DNA from 3 places in the Romboutsia sp. Marseille-P6047 genome. Region 1 is predicted to be linked to each of the others. Evidence: a T-box and tRNA genes for the amino acid it is inferred to sense, from the RefSeq annotation. Region 1 holds a T-box; the other regions hold tRNA genes.
What was found. The T-box of region 1 lies ahead of asnS (asparagine--tRNA ligase). A T-box ahead of a tRNA ligase gene usually reads a tRNA of that ligase, here a tRNA-Asn.
Positions count from the first base shown of each region.

Region 2: it encodes a tRNA-Asn, which carries the amino acid that the T-box ahead of asnS (asparagine--tRNA ligase) is inferred to sense. The anticodon was not compared.
Region 3: it encodes a tRNA-Asn, which carries the amino acid that the T-box ahead of asnS (asparagine--tRNA ligase) is inferred to sense. The anticodon was not compared.

Region 1 covers NZ_UWOT01000002.1:58,259-69,064, forward strand. The annotation lists gene EIH23_RS02165 (ligand-binding sensor domain-containing protein) at 1-2,672, opposite strand, end outside; T-box leader at 2,841-3,073, shown strand; gene asnS (asparagine--tRNA ligase) at 3,133-4,533, shown strand; gene EIH23_RS02175 (rhodanese-like domain-containing protein) at 4,731-5,033, shown strand; gene EIH23_RS02180 (hypothetical protein) at 5,134-6,423, shown strand; gene EIH23_RS02185 (zinc ribbon domain-containing protein) at 6,508-6,948, shown strand; gene EIH23_RS02190 (alpha/beta hydrolase) at 7,116-7,979, shown strand; gene EIH23_RS02195 (oligosaccharide flippase family protein) at 8,025-9,602, opposite strand; gene EIH23_RS02200 (hypothetical protein) at 9,748-10,062, opposite strand; gene uvsE (UV DNA damage repair endonuclease UvsE) at 10,207-10,806, shown strand, end outside.
Region 2 covers NZ_UWOT01000005.1:116,513-127,318, reverse strand. The annotation lists gene EIH23_RS06915 (GntP family permease) at 1-160, opposite strand, end outside; gene EIH23_RS06910 (cupin domain-containing protein) at 365-910, shown strand; gene EIH23_RS06905 (ABC transporter ATP-binding protein) at 1,164-1,931, shown strand; gene EIH23_RS16865 (FtsX-like permease family protein) at 1,921-2,457, shown strand; gene EIH23_RS16860 (FtsX-like permease family protein) at 2,750-3,916, shown strand; gene EIH23_RS06895 (response regulator transcription factor) at 4,010-4,681, shown strand; gene EIH23_RS06890 (sensor histidine kinase) at 4,678-5,688, shown strand; gene EIH23_RS06885 (LytTR family DNA-binding domain-containing protein) at 5,859-6,314, shown strand; gene EIH23_RS06880 (LiaF transmembrane domain-containing protein) at 6,316-7,020, shown strand; gene EIH23_RS06875 (peptide deformylase) at 7,037-7,450, shown strand; tRNA gene EIH23_RS06870 (tRNA-Asn) at 7,490-7,565, opposite strand; gene EIH23_RS06865 (4Fe-4S binding protein) at 7,710-8,306, opposite strand; gene EIH23_RS06860 (4Fe-4S dicluster domain-containing protein) at 8,308-8,517, opposite strand; gene EIH23_RS06855 (VanZ family protein) at 9,020-9,523, opposite strand; gene EIH23_RS06850 (helix-turn-helix domain-containing protein) at 9,611-10,363, opposite strand; gene EIH23_RS16715 (hypothetical protein) at 10,494-10,622, shown strand.
Region 3 covers NZ_UWOT01000006.1:72,352-83,157, reverse strand. The annotation lists gene EIH23_RS07985 (ABC transporter permease) at 1-116, shown strand, start outside; gene EIH23_RS07980 (ABC transporter permease) at 109-1,122, shown strand; gene EIH23_RS07975 (ABC transporter ATP-binding protein) at 1,131-2,213, shown strand; gene EIH23_RS07970 (ABC transporter ATP-binding protein) at 2,206-3,147, shown strand; tRNA gene EIH23_RS07965 (tRNA-Asn) at 3,182-3,257, opposite strand; gene EIH23_RS07960 (hypothetical protein) at 3,416-3,643, opposite strand; gene EIH23_RS07955 (HAD family hydrolase) at 3,973-4,782, shown strand; gene EIH23_RS07950 (MATE family efflux transporter) at 4,981-6,324, shown strand; gene EIH23_RS07945 (cupin domain-containing protein) at 6,435-7,001, opposite strand; gene EIH23_RS07940 (aldo/keto reductase) at 7,238-8,362, shown strand; gene EIH23_RS07935 (MerR family transcriptional regulator) at 8,479-8,865, shown strand; gene EIH23_RS07930 (hypothetical protein) at 9,234-9,701, shown strand; gene EIH23_RS07925 (ABC transporter ATP-binding protein) at 9,855-10,806, shown strand, end outside.

The sequences.
Region 1 (10,806 bases):
ATATTTAACAGACGTGTACAGTTTCTTCCCATTATATCCATATAGTAATCAAGTTTATCAGGTGTTAGCTCATTTTTTCTGTTAAAGTCTCTTATTAATTGACCAGTACCGTTAATTACATTTAGTGGAGTTCTAAGTTCGTGAGATAAATTAACAAAGTAGTTATTTTTATTCTTTTCTAATGTAATTAATTTATTAAATAACTTTTTATTTTTTTTCATTTCAGATTTTAGTTCTTTAGTTCTATTTTCAACTAAGTTATCTAGCCTTTTAACTTTTGTCATATTAAATTTAATAATAATTAGTGTAAATATAATGTATCCTAAGATTGCTAACTTACTTTTCCAAAAAGGGGGCTTTATAATAAATGAAACTTTATTTTCGTCACTCATTATGCCATTGTAACTTAAAGCCTTAACTTTAAAAGTATATTTTCCAGGTGATAAATTAGCATAAACTATTTTGTTAGTATGAGATAATACCCAATCGTTATCAGAACCCTCAAGCATATAATAATATTGCACACCGTCTAAATTTTTATAATCATCAACAAAAAAACTTAAAGTAATATTATTCTCAGTAGATTCAAATTTACGATTAGAGATATCTTTATAATTTAAACCTTTAACTTCAAACTTATTGAATATTACATTAGGTTTATATTTAGAAGTATTAATATCTTTAGGTTTGAATATATTAAATCCATTTATACCACCAAAATAAAAATCTCCATTTTTATTTTTAAAGTATGACTTTCCATTAAACTCATTACTTTGAAGTCCATCTATAACTGTATAATTTTCAAACACTTTAGTTTTTGTATTGAATTTAGAGATCCCGCTATTAGTACTCATCCAAAAATTATTGTTAGAGTCGATTAAAATACCATAAATATTATTATTAGGTAATCCATCGTTAGTTGTATAGTGAGTAAACTTTTCTGTACTAGTATCAAAAATATTTAGACCATGACTAGTTCCTATAACTATATTACCAAACATATCTTCAGTTATACTTCTAATTGAATTGTTAGTTATACTAGTATTATCATCTTCTATATTCTTATATACTTTAATAGAATTATCTTTGGGATTTAGTTCTACTAACCCTCCATCTAGAAAACAACCTATATAATATTTTCCGTTTTTACTTTCATAAATATCTCTTATAAATAAATCACTTATAGAATTTTTTATAAGATAATTTGTTATATTAGTTATTTCTTTAGTTTCAATATTCATAACAGCTAAACCTACATTTGTTCCAATCCAAAGGTAGTTTTTGCTATCAACAAATAATGATTTTATCATATTAACAGGTAATCCATCTTCAACTGAAAAGTTTTGGATCGTTTTAGAATTTTTATTAACAATAGTAAGCCCATTTGAAGTACCTATATAAATTTCATTGTTTAGGCCTGTTATATCTTGGATAGTATTATCGCATAAACTACTATTTTCACTAGTTAAAAAGTAACGATCATCATTTTTTTTATTTATTATGTTTACACCTGTTAAACTAGTACCAACCCAAATATACTCATCATCATCTTCATAAATTCCATGTATCATATTACTGCTTAAAGAATTTTTATCAAAGGGATCATACTTATAATGTTGAAAGTTATTATTAGGGTCGAAAATAGAAATCCCTTTATATGTTCCAACCCAAATTAATCCACTTTTATCTTCTATTAAACAGTAGGTTTTATCATCTATAAGGCTATTTTGGTCATAAATTTTATTTTTATAATTTATAAAGTTATCGTTTTCTGTATTATATTTAGATAATCCTCCCTGTGTATTTATCCATAAGTTGCCATTAGAATCTCTTAGTATATCTCTTATAAAATTACTAGGAATAGAATTATTTGAATTTGTATTTGTATAAACTTTAAACTCATAAGTATCAATATCTATTTTAAATAAGCCAGATCCTAAGGTAGCAATCCATATATATTTATTGTCATTATAGAGTCTATATATAGGATAGTCTGAGATAGTATTTATATTATTATTAGTAAATTCTTTAATTTTCTTTAGGTTTTTGTCTAGTTTAACTAAACCACTTTGAGTACCAAGCCAGATATCACCATTAGAATCCTCTTCTATTGAGTGTATATACTGTGTAGGTAAATCATTATTATTATTTAAAATCCTTTCAAATGAATCTGTATTTTTATTATATAAGTTTAACCCATTTGAGGTAGTAACTAATATATCACCAGCTTTAGTAACTAAAATTTCGCATATGCGGTCATTTGACAGTGTTCCATTATTAGACTCTGAAAAATATCTAGTAATATTATCATTTTTAGTATTTATTTTATTTAAACCATTTATAGTAGATACCCATACATATCCTTCATTATCTTCAATTATATCTACAATATAATTGCTGCTAATGGTATTTTTATTATAAATATCGTGAGTATATTTTTCAAAGTTATATCCATTGTATTTATTTAAACCATCATTAGTTCCTATCCAAATATAGCCATTGCTATCTTGAAAAATAGTTTCTACTGTAGATTGGGATAACCCATCTTCAATTGTAATACTTCTGAAATTTATGTTATCAGGAGTATTAGCATAAGATAAAACTGGACTTAAAATAATAATAAATAAAGCTAATAAAAATTTATCTATAAAACTTTTTATGTTCTTTGTCATTATTCACCTCGAGAGCTTATTATGTAATCTATAATTAGACTATATCAAAAAATAGGAAATTAATAAATTATAATTGAGTAATAAAATGTAAAAAACATAAAAAAATAAAGATATTGACTAAAATTTTAGAAGTTGGTATAATCTTCTTACAATATAGTAATACTAGAACTAAAGACTATGATGAGAAGAGTAGATATAAAATTTAGTTTTCAGAGAGTTGGGATAAGGTGTGAGCCCAATACGAAATTTATATTGAAGAACATCTCGGAGTCTCTACCCGAAAGCGATAGCAAGTAGGCCTAGACGGATGATCCCGTTACGATCATAAGCATAGCTTAACTAAGAGGTCATATTTTGACAATTAGGGTGGTACCGCGAGAGTATAGTCTTTCGTCCCTTTATATGGGATGAAAGGCTTTTTTTATTTTTAATAATAACTAAAATAGGGAGGAAATACAAAATGCAAAAACAATTTGTGACTGTAAAAGAACTATACAGAAACCAAAATGAGTATATTGGTAAAACTGTAAAGGTAGCAGGTTGGATAAGAACATCTAGAGGATCAAAAAACTTTGGATTTATAGAATTAAATGACGGAAGTTTCTTTAAGAACATGCAAATAATTTTATCTGATGATAAATTAGAAAACTTTAAAGAAATAACTAAGTTACCAATAAGCTCATCAATAATAGTTGAAGGAGAAGTTGTGTCAACTGAAGGAGCTAAGCAACCAATAGAAATACATGCAGCAAATGTTATAGTAGAAGGTGAATCAGACAGCTCATATCCATTACAAAAGAAGAGACATACGCTTGAGTACTTAAGAACAATAGCGCACTTAAGACCAAGAAGTAACACATTCTCTGCTGTATTTAGAGTAAGAAGTTTAACAGCATATGCTATACACAAATTCTTCCAAGAAAGAAACTTTGTATACTCTCACTCTCCAATAATAACAGGAAGTGACTGTGAGGGTGCAGGGGAAATGTTTAGATTAACAACTATGGATTTAAACAATGTTCCTAAAACAGAAGATGGAAATGTGGATTACTCTAAAGACTTCTTTGGAAAAGAAGCTAACTTAACAGTTAGTGGTCAATTAAATGCCGAAATAATGGCTCTTGCATTTAGAAATGTTTACACATTTGGACCAACATTTAGAGCGGAAAACTCATTTACTGCAAGACATGCATCTGAATTCTGGATGATAGAACCAGAAATAGCATTTGGTGATTTAGAAGATGATATGGAACTTGCTGAAGATATGATAAAATACATAATAAGCTATGTTATGGAGAATGCTCCAGAAGAAATGGAATTCTTCAATAGCTTTATAGATAAAGGCTTATTTGAAAGATTAAATAATGTACTTAACTCTCCATTCAAGAGAATTACATATACTGAAGCTGTAGAAATATTAACTAAATCAGGAGTAGAATTTGAATATCCAGTTACTTGGGGAGATGACTTACAAACTGAACATGAAAGATATATAACAGAGCAAGTATTTAATGCACCTGTATTTGTAACTGATTATCCAAAAGATATAAAAGCATTCTATATGAGAATGAATGAAGATGGAAAAACTGTTAGAGCGATGGACTTATTAGTTCCAGGTGTTGGAGAAATAGTTGGTGGTTCTCAAAGAGAAGAAAGAGAAGACGTATTATTAGAAAGAATTAAAGAACTAGGATTAAAAGAGGAAGATTATTGGTGGTACTTAGAGCTTAGAAAGTATGGAACAGCTACTCATTCTGGATTTGGTTTAGGATTTGAGAGAATGATAATGTACTTAACTGGTATGTCAAATATAAGAGATGTAATACCATTCCCACGTACTCCAAGAAATGCTGAGTTCTAAATTTATATAAAAATTTATTAAAAATTATTTTAAATTAAAAAATCACTGAAATGTAAGTTTGACTTAATTTATATTTCAGTGATTTTTATTATTTAATTGAATATAACGATTTATATTTTACGATAAGAGAAGGTTAGATTTAATAGATTAAAATTGGGTATATAATAGATATAAATTTTGAATGAATGAGGTGGATTATGAATTACACTAATATAAATAAATATGAATTGAAGAATCTATTAGAAAGTGAGAAAGAATGTTTACTTTTAGATGTTAGAACTAAAGAAGAATTTAGTGAGTATAAAATAGAGGGAGCAGTAAACATACCATTACAAGAGTTATTTTTTAATATGGATGATATTGAAAAATATAGAGATAAAAAGATAATAGTGTATTGTAGAAGTGGTCATAGAAGTATTACAGCATGTAATTTGCTTTCAATGGAAGGTTATGATGATCTATATAATTTAGAAATGGGAATAATAGACTATGTGATATAGAAAAATATATATAAATACTTAATTAAAGCTTTCAGTTAAGCTATAGTTAAGTATTTTTTTGTATAATAAATTTAATAATTTTAGCAGTTGGAGGATCGGTATGTATAATAACTATTCTAAGATTAACGGTGTTATGACTAGAAAAACAAAAAATAATGATATTAAAAGGAGAAAATTAAAGATAGAAAATTGTCCTAAATGTGACAGGCATATTTATGATATTGACATTTATTGTAAATATTGTGGGTTTAATTTAGAAGAAACATCAATTTATACTAAAGATGTTACTGTAAGTTGGAATTATAAAGACATTATTAACTATTTTAATATGCCTAAAACCTTAATTACAGCTACATTTGCAACATTTATATTATTTATAATATCAATATTAGGAAAAAATATAATTAGTGATTATATTTCTAATATAGACGATTTAGTAAACCCAATACATATATTATTAGGTTTAAACTTAGGTTCTTTAACTTATTATAAATCAACTATGATGGGGTGGAGTGGAAATGAACTAAAACTTGGTCTAGTTGTTTTTGCTATATTACCTATAATATCAATAGCTATATCTAATTTGATTTTTAATAAAAAAAATATTAAGAACATTAAAGATGTATTTAGGAATTCTTTAGGTGTTGGTATTTCTTATGGGATTATATTATTTATTTTAGCTTTAATCAGTAGAATAAAGATTAACTATTCGTATAACATGATGCAGTATGGATATGCTAATCAATTTAGTTTTGGAGCACTAGGAATGGCAATAAAAGGATTTATATTAGGTTTTTTACCTACATATGTAGTTCTTTATAGAAGAGAATATGAAGATGATAATATGTACCTAGAAATATTTAAAAGAGCTATAAACATGTTGTTAGTAGGTTATATATGTACATTTATAATAATATTTATATTGACTATTGTTGATAAAAGTTATCTGTATAGTTTAGGAATGTCTAGCTATACTGATATATTTAGTAAATTGGTAATAATAGCTCAATTATCAGTTTATATATGGTCATTTGGAAATTTTGTTCCTGTAAGTATTGGAAATAAAGTATTATCATTTGGAAATTTAATAAGTTCAGATTTATATTCAACTATAAATTTAATGCTAATAGCTATGTTTTTCTTATCAACATTAGTAATAATAGTATCAGCTTGCAAATTAGAAAGTAAGTATGGAAAAGAAAAAGGTATAAAACCTATTATATTAATGAGCTCTTTTTATGCTATATTAATTGGAACATTATCTATAACAACAAAATTAATGTTAAACGTAGGTACTGATGGATTAAGTTTTAGTAATTTTGCGACAGCATCAGTAATGGGATTTGGATTAATAGAATCGATGATAATTACATTTATATATAGTTTGTAATATCTTTAATGGGATATAAGTTAAATATATTTAATTAGTAACGGAGGATAAAAAAAAAATATAGAAAGTGATAGATTTTCAAATATGAAAGAAAAAATATTAAAAGATAAAAGTGGAAGAGAAAATTATAGAGAGAAAGTTAGAATAAATAATTTAATAAATGAAGCTGAAGACAAAAAAACTTTATTATTAATAGAAATGGGGACTTTATCATATCAGAAGATAAGAGACGGATATTTAAGAGATGATGACTTTAATGAAATCTCTAATGAGATTATAGAACTAGATAAATTTATATATAAGTCTAATTTAGAATTAGAAAAATTAGAAAGTTTGAATCGTATTAATAAATGTGAATGTGGAAACACAATAAAAGATCAAGATAAGTTTTGTTCTGTATGTGGAAAAAATGTAGAAGACATATATGAAGAAGAGACTATAATATGTGACTTATGTGAGACTGAAATTGATGCAGACTCTAATTATTGTGTATGTTGTGGTAAAAAAGTAGAATTAAATTATTAAAATAATATTTGATTTTTAACAAATAAAAGACTAATACCGTATATATAAATATGTGTGTTAGTCTTTTTTATTAAGATTTGTAATTAATTTGAAATATTTTATGAGATGAAAAAACATAGTAGATATGATAAACTATAAGATGTATTTAGATTGGTGGGAGGTAGTGTATGAAAAAAGATGTAAAGTCCAAAGGACATAATTTAGACGATACTTTTAGCATAACTATGGAATTAGAAAGGCCTTTGCTTTACGATGAATTAAGAAATGAAGTATATATTCAAGAACAAAATGAAAAGTCAAGAAGAATAAAAAATAATATATTAAAGTTAATTTTAGGGGTTTTAATTATTAGTATAGTTGGTTTTTTTATATGGGCTAGCGACAGCTATAAGCCACAATCCTTAGCAGAAAATTCACTTGTAAGCGATAGTTCAGTAGAAGTAAATGTAGGAAAATATATAACATTCACACCTAAAAATATAAACCCGACAAAAGGATTTATATTCTATCCAGGAGCTAAGGTTGAACCCGAAGCTTATGCTCCATTATGTAAGGAAATTGCAAGTGAGGGATATGAAGTAGTTATAGTAAAAATGCCTCTTAATTTAGCTATATTGTCTTATAAAAAAGGTGAATCTGTAATAGATGAATATAGTAATATAAAAACATGGGTTATAGGTGGACATTCACTAGGTGGAACTATGGCAGCTAAACTAGCAAGTGAAAATAATATGATAGATGGTGTTGTATTGTTGGCATCTTATCCAATGGGAACAGAACTTAAAGATATGGGCAAAGAAGTAATTTCTATTTGGGGAAGTAAAGATGGTGTAGTTAATTTTGAAAATCTAATAAACTCAAAAGAAAAATTACCTACAGATACTACTTATGTGGAAATTGAAGGAGCTAATCATGCTCAATTCGGTGATTATGGTGAACAAAAAGGAGATCAAACATCGATAATAAGTAGGGAAGAGCAAATAGATGTAGCATCAAAAAATATTATAAGATTTATGAATAAGATAAATTAAATTATAAATAAAAAATGCTTGGGCTAAAACCAAGCATTTTTTATTTTAAAGTTTTTTGTATAGATTAACACTGTTCCAATCGACTTTTTTTATGTCATTCTTAAATGCATCAGTGAACCATTTTATATCTTTAAACCTAATACATCTAATAATAAATAAAAGAGCTAAGTATAAAATCAGATCAGCTAGGACTTGTAATATAAGAAGAGATTCTAAATTTAAAAGTGAAAAAGTGAACTTAATTGTATAACTAGAAATAATGATGCATATAATTGGCTTAATAACCCAATCTATTAAATCAAACTCTAAATTAGTAACTTTTAAAAGTCTGTTTATACTTAAGGAAGCATTAAATATGGTACTAGCAAAAAGTACTAGTATAAAACCTTCAATTCCACTTTTGGGGATAAATCCCAAAATAATAATAATTCGAAGAACCATGTCCATGAGATTATATTTTAAGGTATACATTTGTTGGTTTAAAGCATTCAAACTACCGTCAACAATTCTATCAAGATACATTAAAGGTATAAGAGGAGCTAATATTCTCATCATAAATCCACTTTCAGTGTTATTATAAATAGCTAATCCTAGTTCTTTTGAAAATATCATAAATAGACCTGTTGCAAATAATGCTATTAAAAGCGTAAACTTAAAAACTTTTGAAATTATGTAATTAACTCTTTTATTTTTATGTAAAGCATTTGATTCAGCTATTTCAGGTATGATAAGTGTTGAAAAAGAAGCTAAAAATATAGATGGAAAATTAAGTATTGGCATAACCATACCTTTTATCATACCAAATATAGCTATGGAAGACTCATTAGATGATCCATATGACCTAAGTGCATTTGGAATAAGTATATCTTCGGCTGTTCTTAAAGAAGTTTGAACATATGCGCTAAATGCTATGGGTAAAGAAATTGAACTTATATCTAATAAAGAGCATTTATTATTTAAAGATAATACACTGGTTGATTTTTTCTTTTTTTCAAATAAATATAATAAATAAGAATATATAGCAGAAAGTATAGAACCTGAAGTCATACCAATTGATACTAAAGCACATGTATAGTCTAATCCTAGAGGTATGAATTTACCTACAAACAAACATATAATTAACATCATAGTAAAAACTTCTACAATATCGGATGTAACACTCTTCATGACTTTTCGAACACCATAAAAGTAACCTGCAAAGCAGCAACATATACCAACAAAAGGCATGCTAAATGCTAAAATTTTAAGGGACATTATTGCTCTAGAATCTTTTATCCATACATTGCTTATAAATTCAGAGCTATTATACAGAAATACAGCAGTAAGAGTTCCAAAGAATAAGGTGTAAATAAATCCTTTACTTACTATATTTTTTATCTTTCCATAATTACCTTTACCAAGTTCTTCAGCGACTAAACGAGTGATAGTAACCCTTATTCCTGAGATAGCTAATGTGCTAGCAACTACATTTATACTCATAATTAGCTGGAAAATACCCATACCTTCTGCACCTATTTTATTCGAAAGATATACTCTAAAAATCATATTAACTAATCCAAATGTCATTGTACTAATTGTAAGTAGCAAAGCGTTTAAAATTAATTTTTTTCTTTTTTTTCTCATAAGTAAATATCTCCTATAAAATTATAAAATACATTGATTAAATGGAATGATATATATATTTATATGCTAATGTAAGTCCAAAATATTATAAAAATAGTATATAAAAAATGGATGAAATAAAACTTCATCCATTTTTTATATACTATTAAATGTAGTATGTCTTTTTAAGAAATATTTTTTTTGAAAAATCACCTTTTTCTTTTTTTGTTGTGTTTCTAAAATTATTAATCTCTTCTTCTGAATATCCATATTCTTTTCCTATTTCAGTTAATAAATCTATAGATTCTACTATATCACTTAATGATTTACTATCTAAACCATCATAGATTGTAGCTATTAAATTTAAGTATAAAGCTTCTAAAGCCTTTTCTTCTTCTAGTATTTCGTAATCAAATCTTTTACCTAATTCTTTTAGCATATCAGGAATATTATTTCTAACAATTTTATTATATGTCCCCATTATTATTTCCCCCTTTTATAGATATTTAGAAAATATAAAATATGATTTTGGTAAATAAGTTTATTTATATAGTAGTAGATTTCAGAATAAAAGTATACAAAATTTTAAAAAATATAAAAAAGACATAATATAAGGAGTAAAAATATGATAGTTAGATTAGGCTATGTAGCTATAGCGCTTAATTTAGAAAAAACAACATCATCTAGTACACTAACGTATGCTAGATATAATAAGTTGAATGAGGATGAAAGAATTAATAAATTAAAATCTGTAACATACTCAAATATAAAAGCATTAGAAGAGATTTTAAAATATAATATTAATAATAATATTCATTTTTATAGATTAACGTCAAATTTAATTCCATTAGCCACTCATCCTCAGGTAATGTGGGATTATAAAATATATTTTAAAAAAGATTTTGAACATATTGGAAATATAATAAAAAAAAGTAATATGAGAGTTGATTTTCATCCTGATCAGTTCAATGTTATAAACAGTACTAAAAAAAATGTTGTTGAAAGTACCTTAATTAACTTAAATACAGCAGTAGATATATTAGAGCTATTAAATTATAAAGAAGGAAAACTTGTTATACATATTGGAAGTTCTCAAGGTGGAAAGGAAGAAAGTATAAATAGATTTATATCAAACTTTAATGAATTTCCTAAAAGGATACAAGAAAGATTAATTTTAGAAAATGACGACAAAGTATTTACTGCAAATGATGCACTGAAGATATGT
Region 2 (10,806 bases), on a different contig from region 1:
CATTTGCCATATACTCAACTGTACTTACTAAGTCAGCTCCACCTACAATTCCACCAACTAATGCACCGAATACTAAACAGTAAAATGGTTCAAACTTTTTAATTATAAGAATAATAGATACACTTAAACCAATTATCGCCCCAAAAGTTGTTATTGTCATATTATTTCACCTTCTTATCGTTAAATTTGTTAATACTTATTTTATACAATGAATATAAAAGCGTCAAATATAATTTAATTAATTTAATAATATTTAACAATGTTGTAATACTATGATATAATAAATTTAAATAATAATATAAATTCATTAAGTGTAAAAAACTAAAAAATAGATTAAGATATATATAAATTTAAGGAGAATGAAATGTCTGATATAAATATAGGTAAAAAAATAGCACAAATAAGAACTAATAAAAACTTAAGTGTAAGAAAGCTAGCAGAGTTATCACATGTAACTGCATCTATGCTTAGTCAAATAGAAAGAGGAAATGCAAATCCTTCTGTAAATTCATTAAAATCAATTGCATCAGCTCTAGAAGTACCACTATTTACTTTTTTCACTTCAGAAGTAGAAAAAGAAGATTTAATAGTAAGAAAAGATAGTAGAAAAAAAGTTATTTTGCCTGAAAGTGATAATGTTATATATGAAATATTAGCTCCTGGATTTAGTGATAATTTTGAATTTGCTATTATGACACTTGAACCGAATACTTCATCTAGTAATGGTGATATAAGTCATATAGGATATGAGCTAGCTTATGTTCTTGAAGGAGAAGCTACTGTATATCTTGATAATGAGGAGTTTACTATGAGTAAGGGTGATAGTATAAAGATATCAGCAGGAATTAATCATAGATGGGAAAATAACACAAATGAAGATGTGAAAGTTATTTTTGCTGTTATACTATAACAATTTTAAGATGAGATTAATAGAGCTTAGCATTTTATGTTAAGCTCTATTAAAGTATTTCTAATAATCATATCTACACTTTAGTATATATAAATCAAAAGAATTCAAATATATAAGAATATATCTAAAATAATCTTTTAAAATTAGTTTACATTACAAAAATGTAATGGTAATGAAATATACATTCATATCTAAAAAAATAAAACGCGTTTATAATAAATTTATGATAAATAAACAAAGGAGATAAAATAAAATGAAAAATGTATTAAGTGTAGAAAGTGTAGAAAAGTATTATGGAAATAAAGACAATGTTACAAAAGCTATAGATAATATAAGTTTTAAAGTTAGTGAAGGTGAGTTTGTTGGAATAATGGGGCCTAGTGGAAGTGGTAAGACAACATTACTTAACTGTATATCAACAATAGACAATGTAACAACAGGAAAAATAATAATAAATGATAATGATATTACAAGATTAAAATCTAACAGATTAGATAAGTTTAGACAAGATGAACTTGGATTTATATTCCAAGATTTTAACTTATTAGATACACTTACTGCTTATGAAAACATAGCATTAGCATTAACAATAAAAGGAGAAAAAACTTCTCTTATAGATTCAAAAATAAAAGAAGTGGCAAAATATTTAGAAATTGAAAAAATATTAAATAAATATCCTTATCAAATGTCAGGAGGACAAAAGCAAAGAGTAGCATCAGCTAGGGCTATAGTAACTAATCCATCATTAATTCTTGCTGATGAACCAACAGGAGCATTAGATTCAAAATCAGCTAGATTATTACTTGAAAGATTTGAAGATTTAAATAAATCTTTAAAATCAACTATATTAATGGTAACTCATGATGCTTTTACTGCAAGTTATGCTCATAGAATATTATTTATAAAAGATGGAAAAATCTTTACAGAATTAGTAAGAGGAAGTGACTCAAGAAAAGAGTTCTTTAGTAGAATTATGGAAGTTATTTCTCTAATAGGAGGGGATGACAACAATGTATTCTAATATGGCATTAAAAAATGTGAAAAAAAGCTTTAAAGATTATAGTATATATTTTTTAACATTAACATTAGCAGTTTGTATATTTTATAGCTTTAATTCTATAAAATCACAAAAAGCTATGATACAGATGAATGCTTCAGGTAAAGAATATACAGAAACTCTTGTTAAGATAATATCTTATGTATCTGTATTTGTAGCTTTTATATTAGGAAGTCTTATTCTTTATGCTAATAACTTTTTAATAAAAAAGAGAAAAAAAGAACTAGGAATTTATATGACATTAGGTATGTCAAAAAATAAAATATCTAGAATTTTAATACTAGAAACTATAATAGTTGGAATACTGTCATTAATAAGTGGTTTAGTATTAGGATTAATAGCTTCTCAAGGTTTATCAATACTTGTATCAAAGCTATTTGAATTTCAAATGTCAGGATATACTTTTATAATATCGAAAACAGCTATTCTTAAGACTATTTTATATTTTGGAATAATGTTTTTAGTAGTAATGATATTTAATTTTCTGTAATATCAAAATATAAAATAATTGATTTATTAACAGTTGGAAGAAAAACAGAAGAAATAAAATTTAGAAATCCATTTGTATATTTAGTTACATTTATTTTATGTGTAATTTCATTAGGTTTAGCGTATAAGTTTATTATAGATATAAATTTAAATATAAATGATAGCAGATTTCTTATGTCAATAGGACTGGGGGTAATAGGTACACTTTTATTTTCTTTAGCTTATCAGGATTTATTTTATATATTGTAAAGAAAAATAAAAGTATTTATTTCAGAGGACTAAATATATTTATAGTGAAGCAAATAAATAGTAAAGTTAATACAAACTTTATATCAATGTCAGTAATTTGTTTAATGCTGTTTATAACTACTGTTATGTTATCAACAGGATTTAGCTTTAAGAAAGCTTTAGAATCAGGGCTAGAAGAAGCTACTCCATTTGATGCTAGTGCATATATGTATGTTAGTCCACAGGATAAAGCACAAGATATAGAAAAATCCCTTGAATATATAGGTGTAAAATTTGATAAGGACGATAAAGTAGCTTATTATAATGAATATATGGATGGAAGTAAAATATATGATATTTTTAATGTAAATGATATTTCACAAAATATGAATTATGAAGTGGAATATATAAAAGTATCAGACTATAACAAAATAATGGAATTAGACAATGAAAAGATAGTAGATTTAAAAGAAAATGAAGTATTAATTACATCTAACTTTTCAAGAGTATTACCAGTAATAGAAAATTATATGAAAGATAATAATACTATCAAAATTCAAAACAAAACTTATAATATAAAAAATAAAGAAGTTATAGAACATAACTTGAAGACTGAGTTTATGAAAACTAATCTGTTAACTGTTATAGTAAATGATAAACTATGCGATGATATGAATATATCTTCAAGCTCTGTAAATGTTAATTTTGCAGGGAATAATAAGGAAAAACGTGAAGCTGATTTTACTAATGCAATATATTCATACAAAACTGAAGATACAGATTATGATAAAATAGGATTTGTAATGGGAACTAGTAGAGATGAAATTTATGAAGGAAATAAAGGTACAACTACTATTGTATTATTCGTAGGAATCTATATTGGAATAGTATTTTTAATAAGTAGTATGGCAGTTCTTGCTCTTCAACAATTAAGTGAAGCAAGTGACAGTATGGATAGATATACTTCATTAAGAAAATTAGGAGTTAATATGAAAGGAATAAATAAGACTATATTTATACAAACTTTAGTTTACTTTAGTATTCCAGTATTATTATCAGTAGTGCATTCAGTTGTAGGAATAAAAGTTGCAAATCAATTTATATCAATGTATAATCAACCCGATATAGGAGTAGCATCTTTTATAACCGCAGGAATTTTTATAGTTGTATATATAATATATTTCTATACAACTTATGTAGGGTATAAAAATATAGTAAAAAACAATATATAAACCTTATAAAATCTATTTAAAGTAGTAAACTATTTTAAATAGATTTTTTTTGTATAATAAACTACAAGATAGTATTTAGGAGTGATTAAATATATGGAAAAAATAATAATAGTTGAAGATGATGAAATAATTAGAGATGAGCTTAAAAATTTTTTAAATAAATATGGATATGAAGTGATTGCACCAAAAGAATTTGAAGATATAGTTAAGTTTATTTTAGATGAGAATGCTAACTTAGTTTTATTGGATATAAATTTACCAATTTTCGATGGATACTACATATGTAGAGAAGTTAGAAAAGAGTCAGATGCGCCAATAATAGTTGTAACAAGTAGAGATAGTGATATGGATGAATTAATGAGTATGAATTTAGGTGCTGATGATTTTGTAACAAAGCCTTATAATACCCAAATACTATTGGCAAGGATATCAGCATTATTAAAAAGAAGTGGATGTAATGTAACTTCAAGTAATATATTAACTTATAGAGACCTTAAGTTAAATTTATCAAATGCAACGATTACATATAAGGACAAAGAAATTGAATTAACTAAAAATGAAGTTAAAATACTTTCTTATATGATAAATAATAAAGGACAAATTATATCTAGAGATTTGCTGATGGAGCACTTATGGAACTCAGATTATTTTGTAGATGATAGTACATTAAATGTTAATATAGCAAGACTTCGTAAGAAATTAGATGAAGTAGGAATGGAAAATATCATAGAAACAAGAAGAGGACTAGGTTATATAATGCCATGAAAATATTAAATTACATAAAAGATAAAGGGATATTCTTAAGTATAAATCTACTTATTTTTATAATAACTGCATTTATTATGTATTTGATAAATACAAGTGTAGTTATAATTTTTAGTGTATTTTGTATATGGTTTTTCCCTTTATTAAGCTATATGTTAATAGAGTTTTTTAAATATAAAAGATATTTTAATTCTGTTAAAAATATACTAGAAAACTTAGATAAAAAATACTTATTACCTGAAGTCGTAGATGATCCAAATTTTATTGAAGGTATACAAATGAATAATATATTTAAAATATTAAGTAGAGATATGCATGAACATGTTAAATATTATAGGGTTATGCAAGAAGAATATAGAGAGTATATTGAAATGTGGGTTCATGAAATAAAGACACCTATGGCATCAAGTAAGCTTTTAATAGAAAATAATAACAATGATATTACAAGAAAGATTAATACTCAACTGGATAGAATAGAAAATTTTGTAGAACAAGTATTATACTATTCTAGAAGTGATGAGGTTGGTAAGGATTATATTATAAAGAAAGTAGAGTTATCTACAGTTGTAAAAAGTGTAATTAATAAAAATAAAAGAGACTTTATAAATAAAAGAATAAGGTTACAACTAGATGATATTAATGAGACTATATATACTGATGTAAAATGGGTTGAATTTATATTGAATCAAATAATAGGAAACTCTATTAAATACTCAAAATTAGAAGATGCTAAGATAAGTATCAGTTCAAAAAAAGTAGATAATTCAATAGTATTAATTATAGAAGATAATGGTGTAGGTATTATTGAAAAGGATGTAAATAAAGTATTTGAAAAAGGATTTACAGGAGAAAATGGTAGAAAATTTGGTAAGAGCACAGGTATAGGTTTATACTTATGTAAGAAACTTTGCGATAAATTAGGTTTAGGATTAAATTTAAAATCAACTGTAAATGAAGGAACTAGTTTAAGTATAGTATTTCCTATATATGAAAACTTAACTAATTAGTATATAAATTTTATATGTTAAAATCACTCTTATTAAATAGTAAGAGTGATTTTTTTATTTACTAAAAGTATCTAGTTTTAACGTCTTACTACTATAAATTTACCTCTTAGTCAAAATTCGTTTACACAAAAATATTAAAGGATATAATTAATACTGTGGAGAGTGGATAAATGAAAATACGAATTGAAATTGATGAAAAAATAAAAGAAGACGAAGTTATTATAAAATGTAGTAAGTTAACTGATGAGATAAATAAAATACAAGGCATGTTAAAAGAAATAATATCTAAAAAAAGTAGTATGGTATTTTACAAAGATAATATAGAGTATTTTATTTCTTTAGAAGAAATACTTTTCTTTGAAACTGAGGCAAGTATTATATTTGCACATACAGTAAATGATGTATACCAAGTAAAATATAAGCTTTATGAATTAGAAGAAATTTTACCAAATAATTTTATGAGGGTTTCAAAGTCTACGATTTTAAATGTCGATTATATTTATTCAATAACAAGAAATCTTACAGCATCAAGTATAGTTGAATTTCAACATACCCATAAAAAGGTGTATGTGTCGAGAAACTATTATAAGCCTTTAAAATTTAAGTTGTTAGAAAAGAGGAGATAGTATGAGAAAAGAAAGAATATTTTGGGGTGTGCTACTTATACTTGGAAGTATATCGCTAATAGTTAATAAATTAGGATATTTTGGTGATATCAATATGGTTAGTATAATAATTAGCATTGTATTAATTGGAATTATGATAAAAAGTATATTTTATAAAAGTTTTGCAGGTATTTTATTTCCACTTGCTTTTATATGTATAATTTTTGATGATAAGCTTGGACTTACTGCAATTACTCCGTGGACAGTTTTAATTGCAGCAGCTTTAGGTAGTGCAGGACTTTCAATGATTTTTCATAAAAAACCTAAGTGGTATGATTATAAACAAAACTATAATTGGAAGGAAGACAACTACGATACTATAGATTTTGAAGATGATAATCGTATTAGACTTGATACTAGCTTTGGTGGTAGTATAAAATATATTAATACAGAAAGTTTTGAAAGAGCTGATTTAAGTTGTAGTTTTGGATCTATGAAAATTTATTTTGATAATTCAAAGTTGAAAAATGGACGAGGTGTTATCAAGTTAGAAGCTTCTTTTGCAGGAGTGGAGCTTTATATACCTAAAACTTGGACTGTTGAAGATAGAACCAGTCAAGCTTTTGGAGGACTTAGTGAGAAAAATAAAAACTTTCCAAGCAAAGATGATATACTAACTTTAGTTGGTGATATTAGTTTTGCTGGTGTTGAAATAATTTATATATAGAAAGGCTTTAATAAATATGGTAAAAGAAATTGTAAGAGATATATTATTTTTAGAACAAAAATCAGAACTTGCAACCAAGGAAGATGCACAAGTTATAAATGATTTAGTAGATACACTAAGAGTAAATTTAGATAGATGTGTAGGATTAGCAGCTAATATGATTGGAGTTAAAAAGCGTATATTAGTATTTACTATAGGTGGAGGAATTATAGTTCCTATGGTAAATCCAGTTATATTAAAAAAAGAAAATAGCTATGAAGCAGAAGAAAGCTGTTTATCTTTAGATGGATTTAGAAAAACTATAAGATATGAAACTATAGAAGTAGAATATTTTGATGTGAATTTTGAAAAGAAAAAACAAGTATTTAAAGGATTCCCTGCACAAATTATACAGCATGAAATGGATCACTTTGAAGGGATTATAATATAATAAAAAAACTCTTAGCTTATAAACTAAGAGTTTTTTTATTGGCGGGAATAACAGGGCTCGAACCTGTGACCCATTGATTAACAGTCAATTGCTCTACCAACTGAGCCATATTCCCGTGTCTTTATAATAAGTAGAAATTATCTACTTGATCTTTACAGTTATTATTGTAACCAGTTTATTTAAATTTATTAATATTTTTTTCAATAAACTTCTTATCTTTAATTAGATAATATTAATCTAATTTATAAGCTATTTTTATTTATATAGTAGTGCTCTTTTCAGGATTGTATTTAGCTTTTGATATTAACTGAGTCATTGTACCCATTGGGCAATATACACACCAAGATCTTGGCTTAAATAGAAGCATGGTTATTATGCCTAAAATAGTAGATGTAAGCATCATACTATAAAATCCAAATGCAAACTGAGCAACCCATGGTGCAACAATACTAGTATCAACCCAATTCCAAGGTACCTTAAAAGTCCAAAGTAATTTAATAACTTCTTTTAAATTACTAGCACCTATAAATACTAGATAAGTATTAAATAACATAACTACAAACATAGTCATAAAAAATGTTAAAAATCCATATCGAAAATATTTGCTTCTTAAAAACTTAGGTATATCTTTATATCTAGACAATTTTAACTTATCACCTATTAAATTTAATAATTGACCTCTACCACAGTAAGTATTACAATATGTTTTTCCATGACCAGAAATTGAGATTATTAAAGGTATTAAAAAGCATAGAAGCCCTAACCATGCAAATAGTATATTAAATAGTCCAAGTATTAAGTAAGTTGCACTTATAATCCACATGTAATCTGTAAATGATTTTTTCTTATTTTTCATATTAAGCTTCTACCTCCACTTTTTCAATTTTTATAATACAAGCAGGACAAGCTTTTGCACATTTACCACAACCAACGCATTTATCAGAGTTTATTTGTGCAAACACACCTTGTTCTATGTGTATAATTTGTAGTGGACATACTTTTGTGCATGTGCCACATGCCACACAATATTCTTTATCAATTACAGCTTTTCTTTTTATTTTTGCCATCAATTATCCCTCCATATAACTTATTGATATTATTATATAGATTTATTGATATAGGTTCTGTGACTAAATCACATAAATGTTTCAATATAAGTGATATATATCATGGAGTAATTCAATAATATTTATATTTACTTCAACTTACTCTTGTTTTGATTTTTTTAAACTAGCCATAGTTTTTTCATCCTCATCTAAAATACTAAGAATATGCATAGCTCCATTAATATATATTTTACCTGCATCGGTTAAAAGTAATTTTCCATTATGTCGATAAAATAAAGGAGGTATACCTTCTTTTTTTTATTTGGCTAAATGTTGAGATAGAGCAGCTTGTAATACATAAAATTTTGCAGTAGAGAATCCTTTTGTAGATGATAAGGCATGGGGGGAAGTATTTAGATGAAAAAATGGATGAGATGATTAAATTTATGGAAGATAGTAAAAATAATTAAGAAATAAAAAGTCCAGCAATATTATATGCTGGACTTCAATTTGTAAAATATTATTAATTTAATAATAACAAAATATATAACAAGCATACTAATCCAACTGTAGCAATAAAAGCAAGTGTGTTAAATATACTAACAGTTTTACTTTTAAAGACTTTACTAGATATAGAGTATATTCCAATACCTATTACCCCACCTAAAGTATTTCCTATAAGATCTGTTATATCTGTTGCTCCAATAGCAAAGATAAATTGTAAAACTTCAACAGATAAACTAATTAAAAAAGCTACTGAAGTTTTTTTAGTAAAAGACCAATCTTGTTTTAACATACATGTGTAAATTCCAACAGGAACGAATACCAGTATATTATTAATAATTTCACTGATATATATTTTTCCGTTAACAATAACTGAGCCAGAAAAAGGAATTATATTAATACTTCTATTGTTATCAATCTCACTAAATGATAAATTCATTTTAAATAAAATAATCCATATTAATATACAAAAATATATTGCAGACAAAATCATAGTTAAATTAAGTTGTTTTTTATTTTTCATTTAAGTTCTCCTAAATATTTAATTATAGTATAAAAATATAAAATATCTTTCATTTTGATTAAACTCAGTAAATAAATGACAAAAAATTTAATCAAAACTTATTCTATAATATTTATGGCGATATTCTTTAGGCGTAAGACCTGTTTCATTTTTAAATACGCGAATAAAGTAACTTTGAGAGCTAAAAGAAAGATATGAGCTAATATCTGAATAGGAATAATCCGAGAATTTCAACATATTTTTAGCTGCTTCAATGCGTTTTTTTATTATGTAATTAGTAATAGTAATTCCAACTTCTTTTTTAAAAAGAGTAGAAAGGTAGCTAGGATTTAAATCAACATACTCTGCAAGTTTAGTAACATTGATAACTTCATTTAAGTGATAATAAACATAATCCATGCATAGAACAATTGGTTTAGAGTAAATATTTTTCTTTTGTAACTCATTCATATGTTTAGTAAAAAAAGTAAACATTTCTGTATGTATATCTTTTACCTCATTAGTACTTTTACATTTATCTATTTTTTGTATAAATAAATCGCTAGCATTATAAGCTGTTTCTGGTTCCATTCCACCTTCTATTGCAAAACGAGTTGCTAATGTAATAGATGCAACAAATAAATATTTTATATTATTAATAGGATTATCTGAAAGTACACCTACTGTTGAAGATGAGAACATTTTTATACTTTCTTCAATAGCCTTTATTTTGCCTTCTTTTAGATATTCATATTGAAGCATCTCCTCATCATAGGTATGATGTCTATATTCATTTTCTCTATTTATAAATGCCATATATTCAAGTTGCTTTTTATTTATAGATTTATTTTTACTAATCACTATTACCAACTCCTTTTATGTGAGAATTATACCATAGAACTAATAAATTTATTATAAATATTTTATTGAGAATGATATATTGAAGTAAATAAATTATTTAATAAATATGGTGTTGGATAGGAGAATTATTATGAGAAAAGTTTCAGAAAGCATAAAAGATATTTTGAAGAAAAATTTAATAAACTTAATACCTTTTGAAGAAAATCAACTGTATAAAGAAATTTATATAGATTTTCTAAAAGAGATGATATATAAGTAAAGTAGATAGAATTATATTAACAAAAAATAGCCCTAATAAATAAGGGCTATTTTTAATTTTAATCAAGATTTAACAATAATGTCTTTTATGATAATGATAGATAGCTTAGAATTTAAATGTGTATATAAAATAAAAATAATAAATTTATTTATAAAAAGTGTAACGAAATGAGTTTTTTTATCAC
Region 3 (10,806 bases), on a different contig from region 1:
TGGCAGTAGCTTTTATATACAGTGTTATGTATGTGGTAATTATGTTATTAGTTGATATTTTATACGGAATAATAGATCCAAGAATTAGACTAGGAAAGGAGAGTAGCAATGAGTAGTGAAAAATATGAATTTAAAAATGATGATTTTGAGTTAGTTAGAGATAAACATGATATTAATAAAGATGAAGTTATTCCTGATACTCCTTTTTTTAAAGATGTTTTAAATCGTTTTACGGATAATAAAGGAGCTATGATTGGTGGTATATGTATTTTAGTTATTGTTGCTCTTGCTATTATATGTCCTATGATTAGTAAATATAAATTTGATAAAGTTTCAACTAGTGAGCAATCAATGGCACCTAGAATTCCTATTATAGAGAAAATTGGTATATTTGATGGTGAGGTAAATAATGTAAATAAATATGATAACCCTGATTTTAAAGATACATATCATTATTTTGGTACGGATACACTAGGACGTGATTTATGGACTCGTGTATGGTCAGGTTGTAGAATTTCTTTATATGTTGCAATAGCAGCTGTGTTTATTGATATTTTTATTGGAATGTTATATGGGCTTATTAGTGGATATTTTGGAGGTGTTGTAGATAATGTAATGCAACGTTTCCAAGAAATTATAAATAGTATACCAAGTTTAGTAATTTTAGTATTATTAATGCTAATATTTAAGCCTTCTTTATATACAATAATTTTAGCTTTAATGCTAACTGGATGGATTGGCATGGCTCGTATTACAAGAGCTCAAGTTTTAAAAATAAAAGAACAAGAATTTATTTTAGCATCTAGAACTCTTGGAGCAGGTGACTTTTTCATAATATTTAAAGAAGTTCTTCCAAATATTTTTGGTCAATTGATAATTATGTCAATGTTTTCTATACCAAATGCAATATTTTATGAAGCATTCTTAGCTTTTATAGGTCTTGGAATACCAGCTCCTACTGCATCACTTGGGACACTTATTAATGAAGGATATAAATCTATTTTAGTATCTCAATATATGGTTATTATTCCAGTTATAATTCTTGCTTTATTGATGCTAAGTTTTAACCTTATGGCTGATGGACTTAGAGATGCGTTTGATCCAAAAATGAAAGAAATGTAGGTGTTATTATGGGAAAACAAAGAGTATTAAAAATTAGAGATCTTTCAATATCTTTTAAAACAGGAAGAGGAATGATAGATGCTATTCGAGGTATTAAATTGGATTTATTCAAAGGTGAAACTATAGCCATTGTCGGAGAATCAGGTTCTGGTAAATCAGTAACAACAAAGGCAATTATGGGAAATATAAGCTCAAATGGAGTGATTAAAAGTGGATTGATTGAGTTTACATATGATAAAGAAAATGATGGTAACTTAGTTGTAGAAGATATAGTCAAATTAAGTAAAAAAGAGATGGGGAAAAATATTTGTGGTAGACGTATTGCAATGGTATTCCAAGATCCTATGACAAGCTTAGATCCTACTATGACAATAGGAAAACAAGTTATGGAAGCTATGATATATCATCATCATTTATCAAAAGAAGAAGCTTTTAATAAAGCAGTAAATCTTTTAGAGGAAGTTGGAATTGTAGATGCTAAAAAACGTATGAAAAATTATCCACATCAATTAAGTGGTGGTATGCGCCAAAGAATAGTCATAGCTATTGCACTTAGCTGTGAGCCTGAGGTATTGATTTGTGATGAACCAACAACAGCCTTAGATGTTACAATACAAGCTAAAATACTTGAACTTATTAAAAAAATTCAAGTGGAAAGAAATTTATCTGTAATATATATTACTCATGATTTAGGAGTTGTAGCTAAGGTAGCCGATTATGTTGCTGTTATGTATGCAGGAAAAATTATTGAAAAAGGAAGTATAGAAGAAGTATTTTATGATCCAAGACATCCATATACTTGGGGGCTACTTAGCGCTATGCCTGATTTAGAAACGGAAGATGATGAGTTATACACTATTCCAGGAACACCTCCTAATCTTATACAAAAAATAGATGGTGAAGCCTTTGCTCCTAGAAACTTTTATGCATTAAATATTGATTATCGAAAAGAAGCCCCAATATTTAATGTAGGAGGAACTCATCGTGTAGCTAGCTGGTTATGTCATGAAAATGCACCAAATATAGAAATGCCAGAATCTTTAAAAAAACGCCTACTTAAAATGAGAAAGGAGGCTGGTCTAAGTGAGTAATGTGGAACCACTATTAATAGTTGAAAATTTAAAGCAACACTTTAAAGTTAATCGTAAATTTACGGTAAAGGCAGTAGATGGTATTTCTTTTGAGATATATCCAGGAGAAACCTATGGACTTGTTGGAGAATCTGGCTCTGGAAAATCTACAACAGGACGTAGCATAATTAGATTATATAAGCCAACATCAGGAAATATAATATTTAATGGAAAAAATATATCAGGAAAAATGAGTAATGAGGAAATAAAAATACTTAGAACTAAGATGCAAATGATATTCCAAGATCCTATGGCATGTTTAAATCCAAGGAAAAAAGTATTAGATATTATTGGAGAAGGACTAGATATTCATAAAATGTGTGCATCAAAACAAGAACGAGATGAAAAAGTATATAATATATTAGAAAAAGTAGGATTAAGCAAAGAACATGCATATAGATATCCTCATCAGTTTTCTGGAGGGCAAAGACAACGTATAGGAATTGCTAGAGCTTTGATTATGGACCCTGATTTAATCATTGCAGATGAAGCAATATCTGCCCTAGATGTGTCAATACAAGCTCAAGTTGTAAATCTTATGAAGAAAATTCAAAAAGAAACTAACACGGCATATTTATTTATAGCACATGATTTGAGTATGGTTAAGTATATATCTGATCGTATTGGAGTTCTTCATTTGGGTTATATTGTAGAGACTGGTACTACAGAGGAGATATTCTCAAATCCTATTCATCCATATACAAAATCACTATTAAGTGCTATTCCTTCTCCAAATCCTATTGTTGAAAAACAACGTGTTACATTTAGTTACGATGCAAAGGAAGAAGGTGTTGATTATTCTAAAGGTGTAGAGCATTTAATTGAAGGTACACATAGTGTTTTAGCAACAAAAGAGGAGTTAAAAAAATGGGTGAGTGTGGCTAAGTCAAAATAAAAAAACTCTTAGTTTAAACTAAGAGTTTTTTTATTGGCGGGAATAACAGGACTCGAACCTGTGCCCCATTGATTAACAGTCAATTGCTCTACCAACTGAGCCATATTCCCAAATATTTTATATAAAATAGAAATTTTTTAACTGTCCCTTACAGTTATTATTTTAACTAGTTTATTTAATTTTATTAATATTTTATATTACAAACTAATGAGTAGCAATATAAGATGATCTTTTTACTATTAAAATATACTTTATTTTATAAACTATCTTATTTTACTAATTTTACTAACTCCTTATAAATTGCATTAGTTTTATTTGAATTATTTTCATTAAAAATAATTACCAAATCTTTAGTAGTAACTCTTATAAAAGGGCTTACTTTATTATGGATACATACTTTGGATTTAAAATTATCTCCATTAACTTTATAAAATCCATTATTGGTATTAGGAGTATTACTACCTGAACCTCCTGAAAGTATTACTTTATCAAGCAACTATACATTGGTTATATCCTCTATATTGTAAATAGAGTTCATGATTTTAATTGAATTATTATACATTACTATTGATGTTAACTTTGAATCCATTTGTTTAAATAGAAAATTTACTGATAATTCAATCCCTAAAAATATTATAAAAATAAATATTAAACTATATTTTTTCACTTTATTTATATAAACTCCCCTTTATTCTATATATGATAATAGTAAATACTATTTTAGCGGAATCCTCTCAAATTGACAAGAAAGTTCTATTTCTATAAAATAGTAAAAGAGAGAGCAAAATATAAAATGATAATGACTAATAATGAAGGGGGATTATTATGAGAAAAGCGGTATTTTTAGATATAGATGGAACCTTAATAGATTGTTTTGCAGGTATTAGAGATATTACACCAAAGGTAAAAGAAGTAATACGTAATTTACAATCAAGAGGAGATTATGTATTTATTGCAACAGGAAGGCCGTATGCTTTTTTAAGCAAAGAAATAAGAGATTTTGGTTTTGATGGATTTGTTTTAGCTAATGGTGCTCATGTAATGATAGATGGAAAAACGATTCATAGTAAGCCTATGAATAATGAATTTATCAAAGAATTAGTATCTAAATTAGATCAAGATAATATTCAATATGTATTAGAAGGTGAAAAATACTCATATGTAAAAAATGAACATAAAGAATTACATGATTTTTATGATAAAGTGGGTATGTCTAAAAAGTATTTTAAGAGAGAATACAACCTAGAAGAGCTTGATATTCATAAAGTTGAGATGCTATGCCTTAGCAAGGATACTATGAATAAATGTGTAAAGTTTATAAATAATTTTCCAGAGTATGGATATTTTAGTAGTATAAATCAGATACATCTTGAATTGTACTTTAAAGAAAGTACAAAGGCAGCAGGTATATTAAAAGCATTAGAATATATTAATGTACCTATAGAAAATACTTATGCATTTGGAGATGGAGAAAATGATATCGAGATGCTATCAACAGTTGGGTGTGGTATAGCAATGGGGAATGCTAATAATGACGTTAAAAAGTATGCAAAAGAAATTACAGACACAGTTTATAATGATGGTGTAGCTTTAGGGATTGAAAAATATATACTACAAAAAGAAAATGCTTTATAAATAAATGAAAAAGTGAGATTCATGAAAATTTAGTACTTTTTATGCAGATCACTTTATTAATTAGAAAAACATTGAATAAGTTTAAGCAATATGATATATTATTTAATAATTGAGAAATATTATCAAAGTCAAAGGGATTTTACAAATTATACAGTTAAAAATCTCATTGGCTTTTTATTTTTATTGGGAGGATTTTAGATGACAAGTAATCAAATGACTGAAGGTAATATAGCAAAGCAGATTACTTTATTTGCTATTCCTATACTAATATCTAATCTTTTTCAACAGCTATATAATACAGTAGATGTTGCAATAGTAGGTAGATATGTAGGTGCAAATGCATTAGCGGCAGTAGGGTCATGTAATTTAATAGTAGTATTTATGATTTACTTTTTTATAGGTATATCGAATGGAGCAAGTGTTATTATTTCTCAATCTTTTGGGAAAAATGATAAAGATAAAATACATAAATCAGTTCATACTATAATAGCGCTTAGTTTAATATCTGGCTTTTTACTTATGGTTTTAGGCTTAACGTTTGGTGGTATGTTTTTAAGATGGATAAATACACCAGATAATGTATTGACATTTTCAATTACATATATAAAGATATATTTTATAAGCATGATACCTATGATGATATTTAATATGGGGAGTGGTATATTAAGGGCTGTAGGAGATTCCAAGACACCTCTATACTACCTTGCAATATCAGGAATTACAAATATAATTTTAGATATAGTATTTGCAGTTGTATTTAAACTTGGTGTAGCAGGAGTAGCAATGGCAACAACTATTGCACAATTTGTTTCTTCTATATTAATTTTAATTAAGCTTATAAAAACTAGTGAAGTGTATAAATTATTTATTAATAAAATAAAAATAGATTTTAAGATTCTTAAAGAAATTTTATTAATAGGTATACCTACTGGTATACAGTCAGTTTTAGTTTGCTTTGCAAATACAATAGTTCAATCAAAGGTAAATATATTTGGGTTAAATGTAATGGCAGGATATACAATATATTATAAGATTGAAGGATTTATATATATGCCAATTTCAGCTATTGCTTTAGCTGTATCAAATTTTGTAGGTCAAAATGTAGGTGCAAGTGAATTTGATAGAGTAAAATTAGGAAAAAATATAAGTATGATAATATGCGTTTCTTTGACTATTATCATAGGAAGTATAATATTATTTAATGCAAGTGATATTATAAGAATCTTCTCTAAAGACTTAGATGTAATTAATGAAGGTAGTAAGTTTATATATTGGATAGTACCTATTTATAGTATATATGCTATAAATGAAGTTTTAATGGGCGTAATGAGAGGTGCTGGAGAAACATTTATTCCTATGATAATTGGAACTATATGTATGTGTGGACTTAGAATATTATGGCTAAGTGTTATGATATCTCATTATAAAGATATAAATATTGTTTACTTAAGCTATCCTATTACATGGATAGTTACAAATATATTTACAATTATTTACTACTCTAAAGGTAACTGGTTAAGTAAAAATTTTAGATATGAATAATATAGTTTTCAATTGAATATGTATATAAAAGTAAAATACTCATACATAATTATATATAATTATGTATGGGTATTTTATATCAATTATAAAGTTATATAACCATCCAGTATTTATTTTTTAAGTGAATCTGTTTTAGTTTCATGCATAGTGTTATTTGCGAATTCAGGTGGTGCATATGTTATATAAAGTTTAAGTGGAACATTTCCTAAGTTTAAGATAGTGACCCACTTACAAGAAGGTATTATAACAGATGAATTTTTATTAATGTATGTTTGATAATCGAGTTCATTCTGACTAGTACCGATTTTTATAAGTCCTGTACCAGATGATGTATGTATAAATTGATCACTTGTTTTTGTTAGGTAAGGATCTACTGAGTATGATACTGGAATGCTCATTAATACAATTTGTAAGTTATTTCCTGTCCAGATTACTGTTCTAAATCTATTATTCTTTTCAGCAGCATTTTCAAGATTTACTACAAGTGGTTCGGGTCCATAATCACTTAGCTTGATACTATTCTTTTCAGTATTAGGCTGATCGATTTCTCTCTCATTCCATAGATTATTTTGATACATATAAAACATTTGTGGATTTGACCATGCAAAATATGGATATCTGTTATATATTTGTGAATTACTGTAATAATTATATAATCTTATAAGATTATAATACATACTTAGTTACTCCTTTTAAATACTTTAAAAATTTTTAGACTCTAAAATATTGTATGATAAAGATTATTATAAATATGTAAATATACTGAGTATATTTAGAGATATTAGGTATTGGATAAAAAAGAGTATAAGTAAAATCTAGATTAATATGAAATTTACTTGACTTAGAGCTAACTCTAAGTACTAAGATTAATATTGTAAGATATAAATAAATTCATACAAAGGGGGATTAAAGTATGGCAAAAAAATTGGGATTAGGATTTATGCGTTTACCGCTTATAGATGAAAATAATCAATCAAATGTAGATATAGAACAAGTAAATAAGATGGTAGATACTTTTATAGCAAGAGGATTTACTTATTTTGATACGGCATATATGTACCATAACTTCGAAAGTGAAAATATACTAAGAGAAACATTAGTAAAGCGACATAAAAGAGAAAGTTTTACTGTTGCAACAAAAATGCCTACTATGTTTTTGAAGAATCAAGAAGATTTAGAAAGAATATTTAATGAGCAATTAGAAAAAACAGGTTTAGATTATTTTGATTACTATTTACTTCATAATTTAGGGGTTACAAATTATGAAACAGCAAAAAGATTTAATGCTTTTGAATTTATAAAAAATAAAAAGGAAGAAGGAAAAATAAAACATATAGGATTTTCATTCCATGATAGTGCTGATTTATTAGATAAGATATTGAGTGAGCATCCAGAAGTAGAATTTGTTCAATTACAGATTAATTACTTAGATTGGGATAATGAAAGTATTCAGTCTAGAAAATGTTACGAAGTAGCGACAAAACATAATAAGCCAGTTATAGTTATGGAGCCAGTAAAAGGTGGATCACTTGCTAAAGTACCTAAATACGTAGAAGATTTATTTAAAAATTATAATGAAAATATGTCAGTAACCTCTTGGGCAATTAGATTTGCTGCAAGTCATGAAAATGTAATAATGGTTCTCAGTGGAATGTCTTCTATGGATCAATTATTAGACAATACAGCATATATGAAAAACTTTAAAGCTCTTAATAATGAAGAGTTCGATATAATTAATAAAGCAGTTGATATGATTAATAATTCAATAGTAGTTCCTTGTACTGCATGTCAATATTGTGTAGAAGGTTGTCCCAAAAATATACCAATACCACAGTATTTTGCGCTTTATAATACTGAAAAACAAGAATTTAATAGAGGGTTTTCCACACAAGGAGTATACTATAAAAATCTTACAAAGAGATATGGAAAAGCATCAGAGTGCGTAGAATGTAATAAGTGTGAAAGAAGCTGTCCTCAACATATAAAAATCACAGAATTTTTAAAAGATGTAGCTAAAACATTTGAAAGTGAAGAATAAATATAAAATTGATAGAAGTATATTTATTTAAAGTAGGATATTATGGTAAAATTATGTGAAGAACATAACCTATCATATCAATACATCAATCAGTTAATAAAAAAGGAGTGCAGTTTATGACAATAACAGAAGTAAGTAAAAAGTATAGAATTTCAGCAGACACAATTCGTTACTATGAAAGGATTGGTTTAATACCTCCTGTAAATAGAAAATCTAGTGGAGTTAGAGATTTCACTCAAGAAGATTGTAACTGGGTTGAATTTGTAAAGTGTATGAGAAGTGCGGGATTATCTATAGAAATATTAATTGAATATGTTACTTTATTTAAACAAGGAAACAATACTATTAAAGCTAGAAAAGAACTACTTATAGATCAAAGAAATCAGTTAGCTGATAAAATTAAAGAAATGCAATTAATTTTAGATCGTTTAGATAATAAAATTGATAGATATGAAGATAGAGTTTTACTACATGAAGAAAAGTTAAGAAAGAATGATAATTAGTAAGTTTCATATAAATTCATAATAGTATAAAAGCCATTCAATTACGTTAAGGTAAGATGTAATTGAGTGGTTTTTTAGTAGTTGAGGAGTAGAGTCTAAAGAAGAAACAAAATTTTGCCCTAATTGTGGAAAAGAAGCAACACGGTTAACAGATAGACCACAATTATTAGATGAAACTCAAATTAAGCAAGCTAAAGCTAAAAAAGAGAATTTCGCATATAAATATGAGTATATAAAAAAATGAATGATTTAGATGATGATATAAGTAAATCATATTATCTATATGAAGAAAACTATTTGACTACTCTAAGGATCATTCTGGGGTAAGTTTTGATATTGTAAATGAACAAAGCAATAATTTATTTAGAATGTTAGGTGAAGATAGTTTAGCATTAGGATTTGTATGCGGAGATTATGAAGGGGCAGTAAATAAGGTTTTAGTAAAACAAGATAAAGCATATATAGTATCTAAATATACTATTGATATAGATAAACTTCTTCAAATGCAACGTATTGACTATAAAAGTAATTATAAGAGTATAGAAATACTTAATAAGTGTCGGAATGAAAGGTATAAAGAAAATCAACACAAAGGTATGTTCTCTGGTTATATTGATTTTGCGTGGAAGCTAATAGATAAAGGCCTTGGATATACCACGTGCTTTTTAGCTGATGAGTTTAAAAATAAATATAATTTAGAGTTGTATTCTTTATTAGATTCTAGAGGGAAAAATATAACAAGAAATACCTGGTTTATATATTCAAAAACAAAGAAGTTTAATAAAATAGAAGAAGAATTTATAAAATTTATACAAGATAAAATGATTAGTATATAATGTAAAACATTTAAATTCATTGAAATATCAATATCTTAAGTTAAAAAAAAAATAGTAGTATTCATAAAAAATGAATACTACTATTTTTTTTTATATTTAATAATAAGATTCTTAATTTGAAGAAATAATATCTTTATGAGAGGTGAGAAATACATGATACATATAAATAAACTAAGAAAAGTTTATGATAATGGATATGAAGCATTAAAAAGTATTAACCTTGAAATAAAAGAAGGAGAGCTAATATGTTTACTAGGTCCTAGTGGATGTGGAAAAACAACTATATTAAATTTATTAGCGGGTCTATTAGATCCTACAAGTGGAGATATTAAATTTGATAATGAATCTATTATAAATAAGCATCCTAAAGACCGTAATATAGGATTAGTATTTCAAAATTATGCGCTATATCCACATATGACAGTTTTAGAAAATGTTATGTTTCCTTTAACTGTTGGCAACAAAAAGAAGCCAAAAGAAGAAGCTATGAAAATAGCTAAAGAGTATATGAAAATAACCAGCATAGAAGAATTAGCTAACAAAAAACCTGGAGAAATGTCTGGAGGTCAACAGCAAAGAGTTGCGATAACAAGAGCACTTGTTCAAAATCCTAAAATATTACTTTTAGATGAACCACTTAGTAATTTAGATGCAAGACTTAGATTAAAAATAAGGGAAGAGATAAGAAGGCTTGTAAAAGAAATAGGTATTACTACAATATTTGTAACTCATGACCAAGAAGAAGCTTTATCGATAAGTGATAGAATAGTTCTAATGAATCAAGGTATTGTACAACAATTTGATATACCTCAAAATTTATATTTAGAACCAGCAAACTTATTTGTAGCAAAATTTATGGGAAACCCAATTATCAATATTTTTGAAATGCATAAAGAAGGAGATATGCTAGTTGGAAAAGATTTTTCTATAGATTTAAATTTACTTACAAAAAATAGAATAAAAGAAGATTTTAATGAAAGTAAATATATCATTGGTATAAGGGCAGAATATTTTGTTGTAAGTGATAATTCATTATTTAAAGCAAAAATAGAAACTGTTGAATTAATAGGTAAAGATTGTATATTAAATTTTAAAATTAATAATA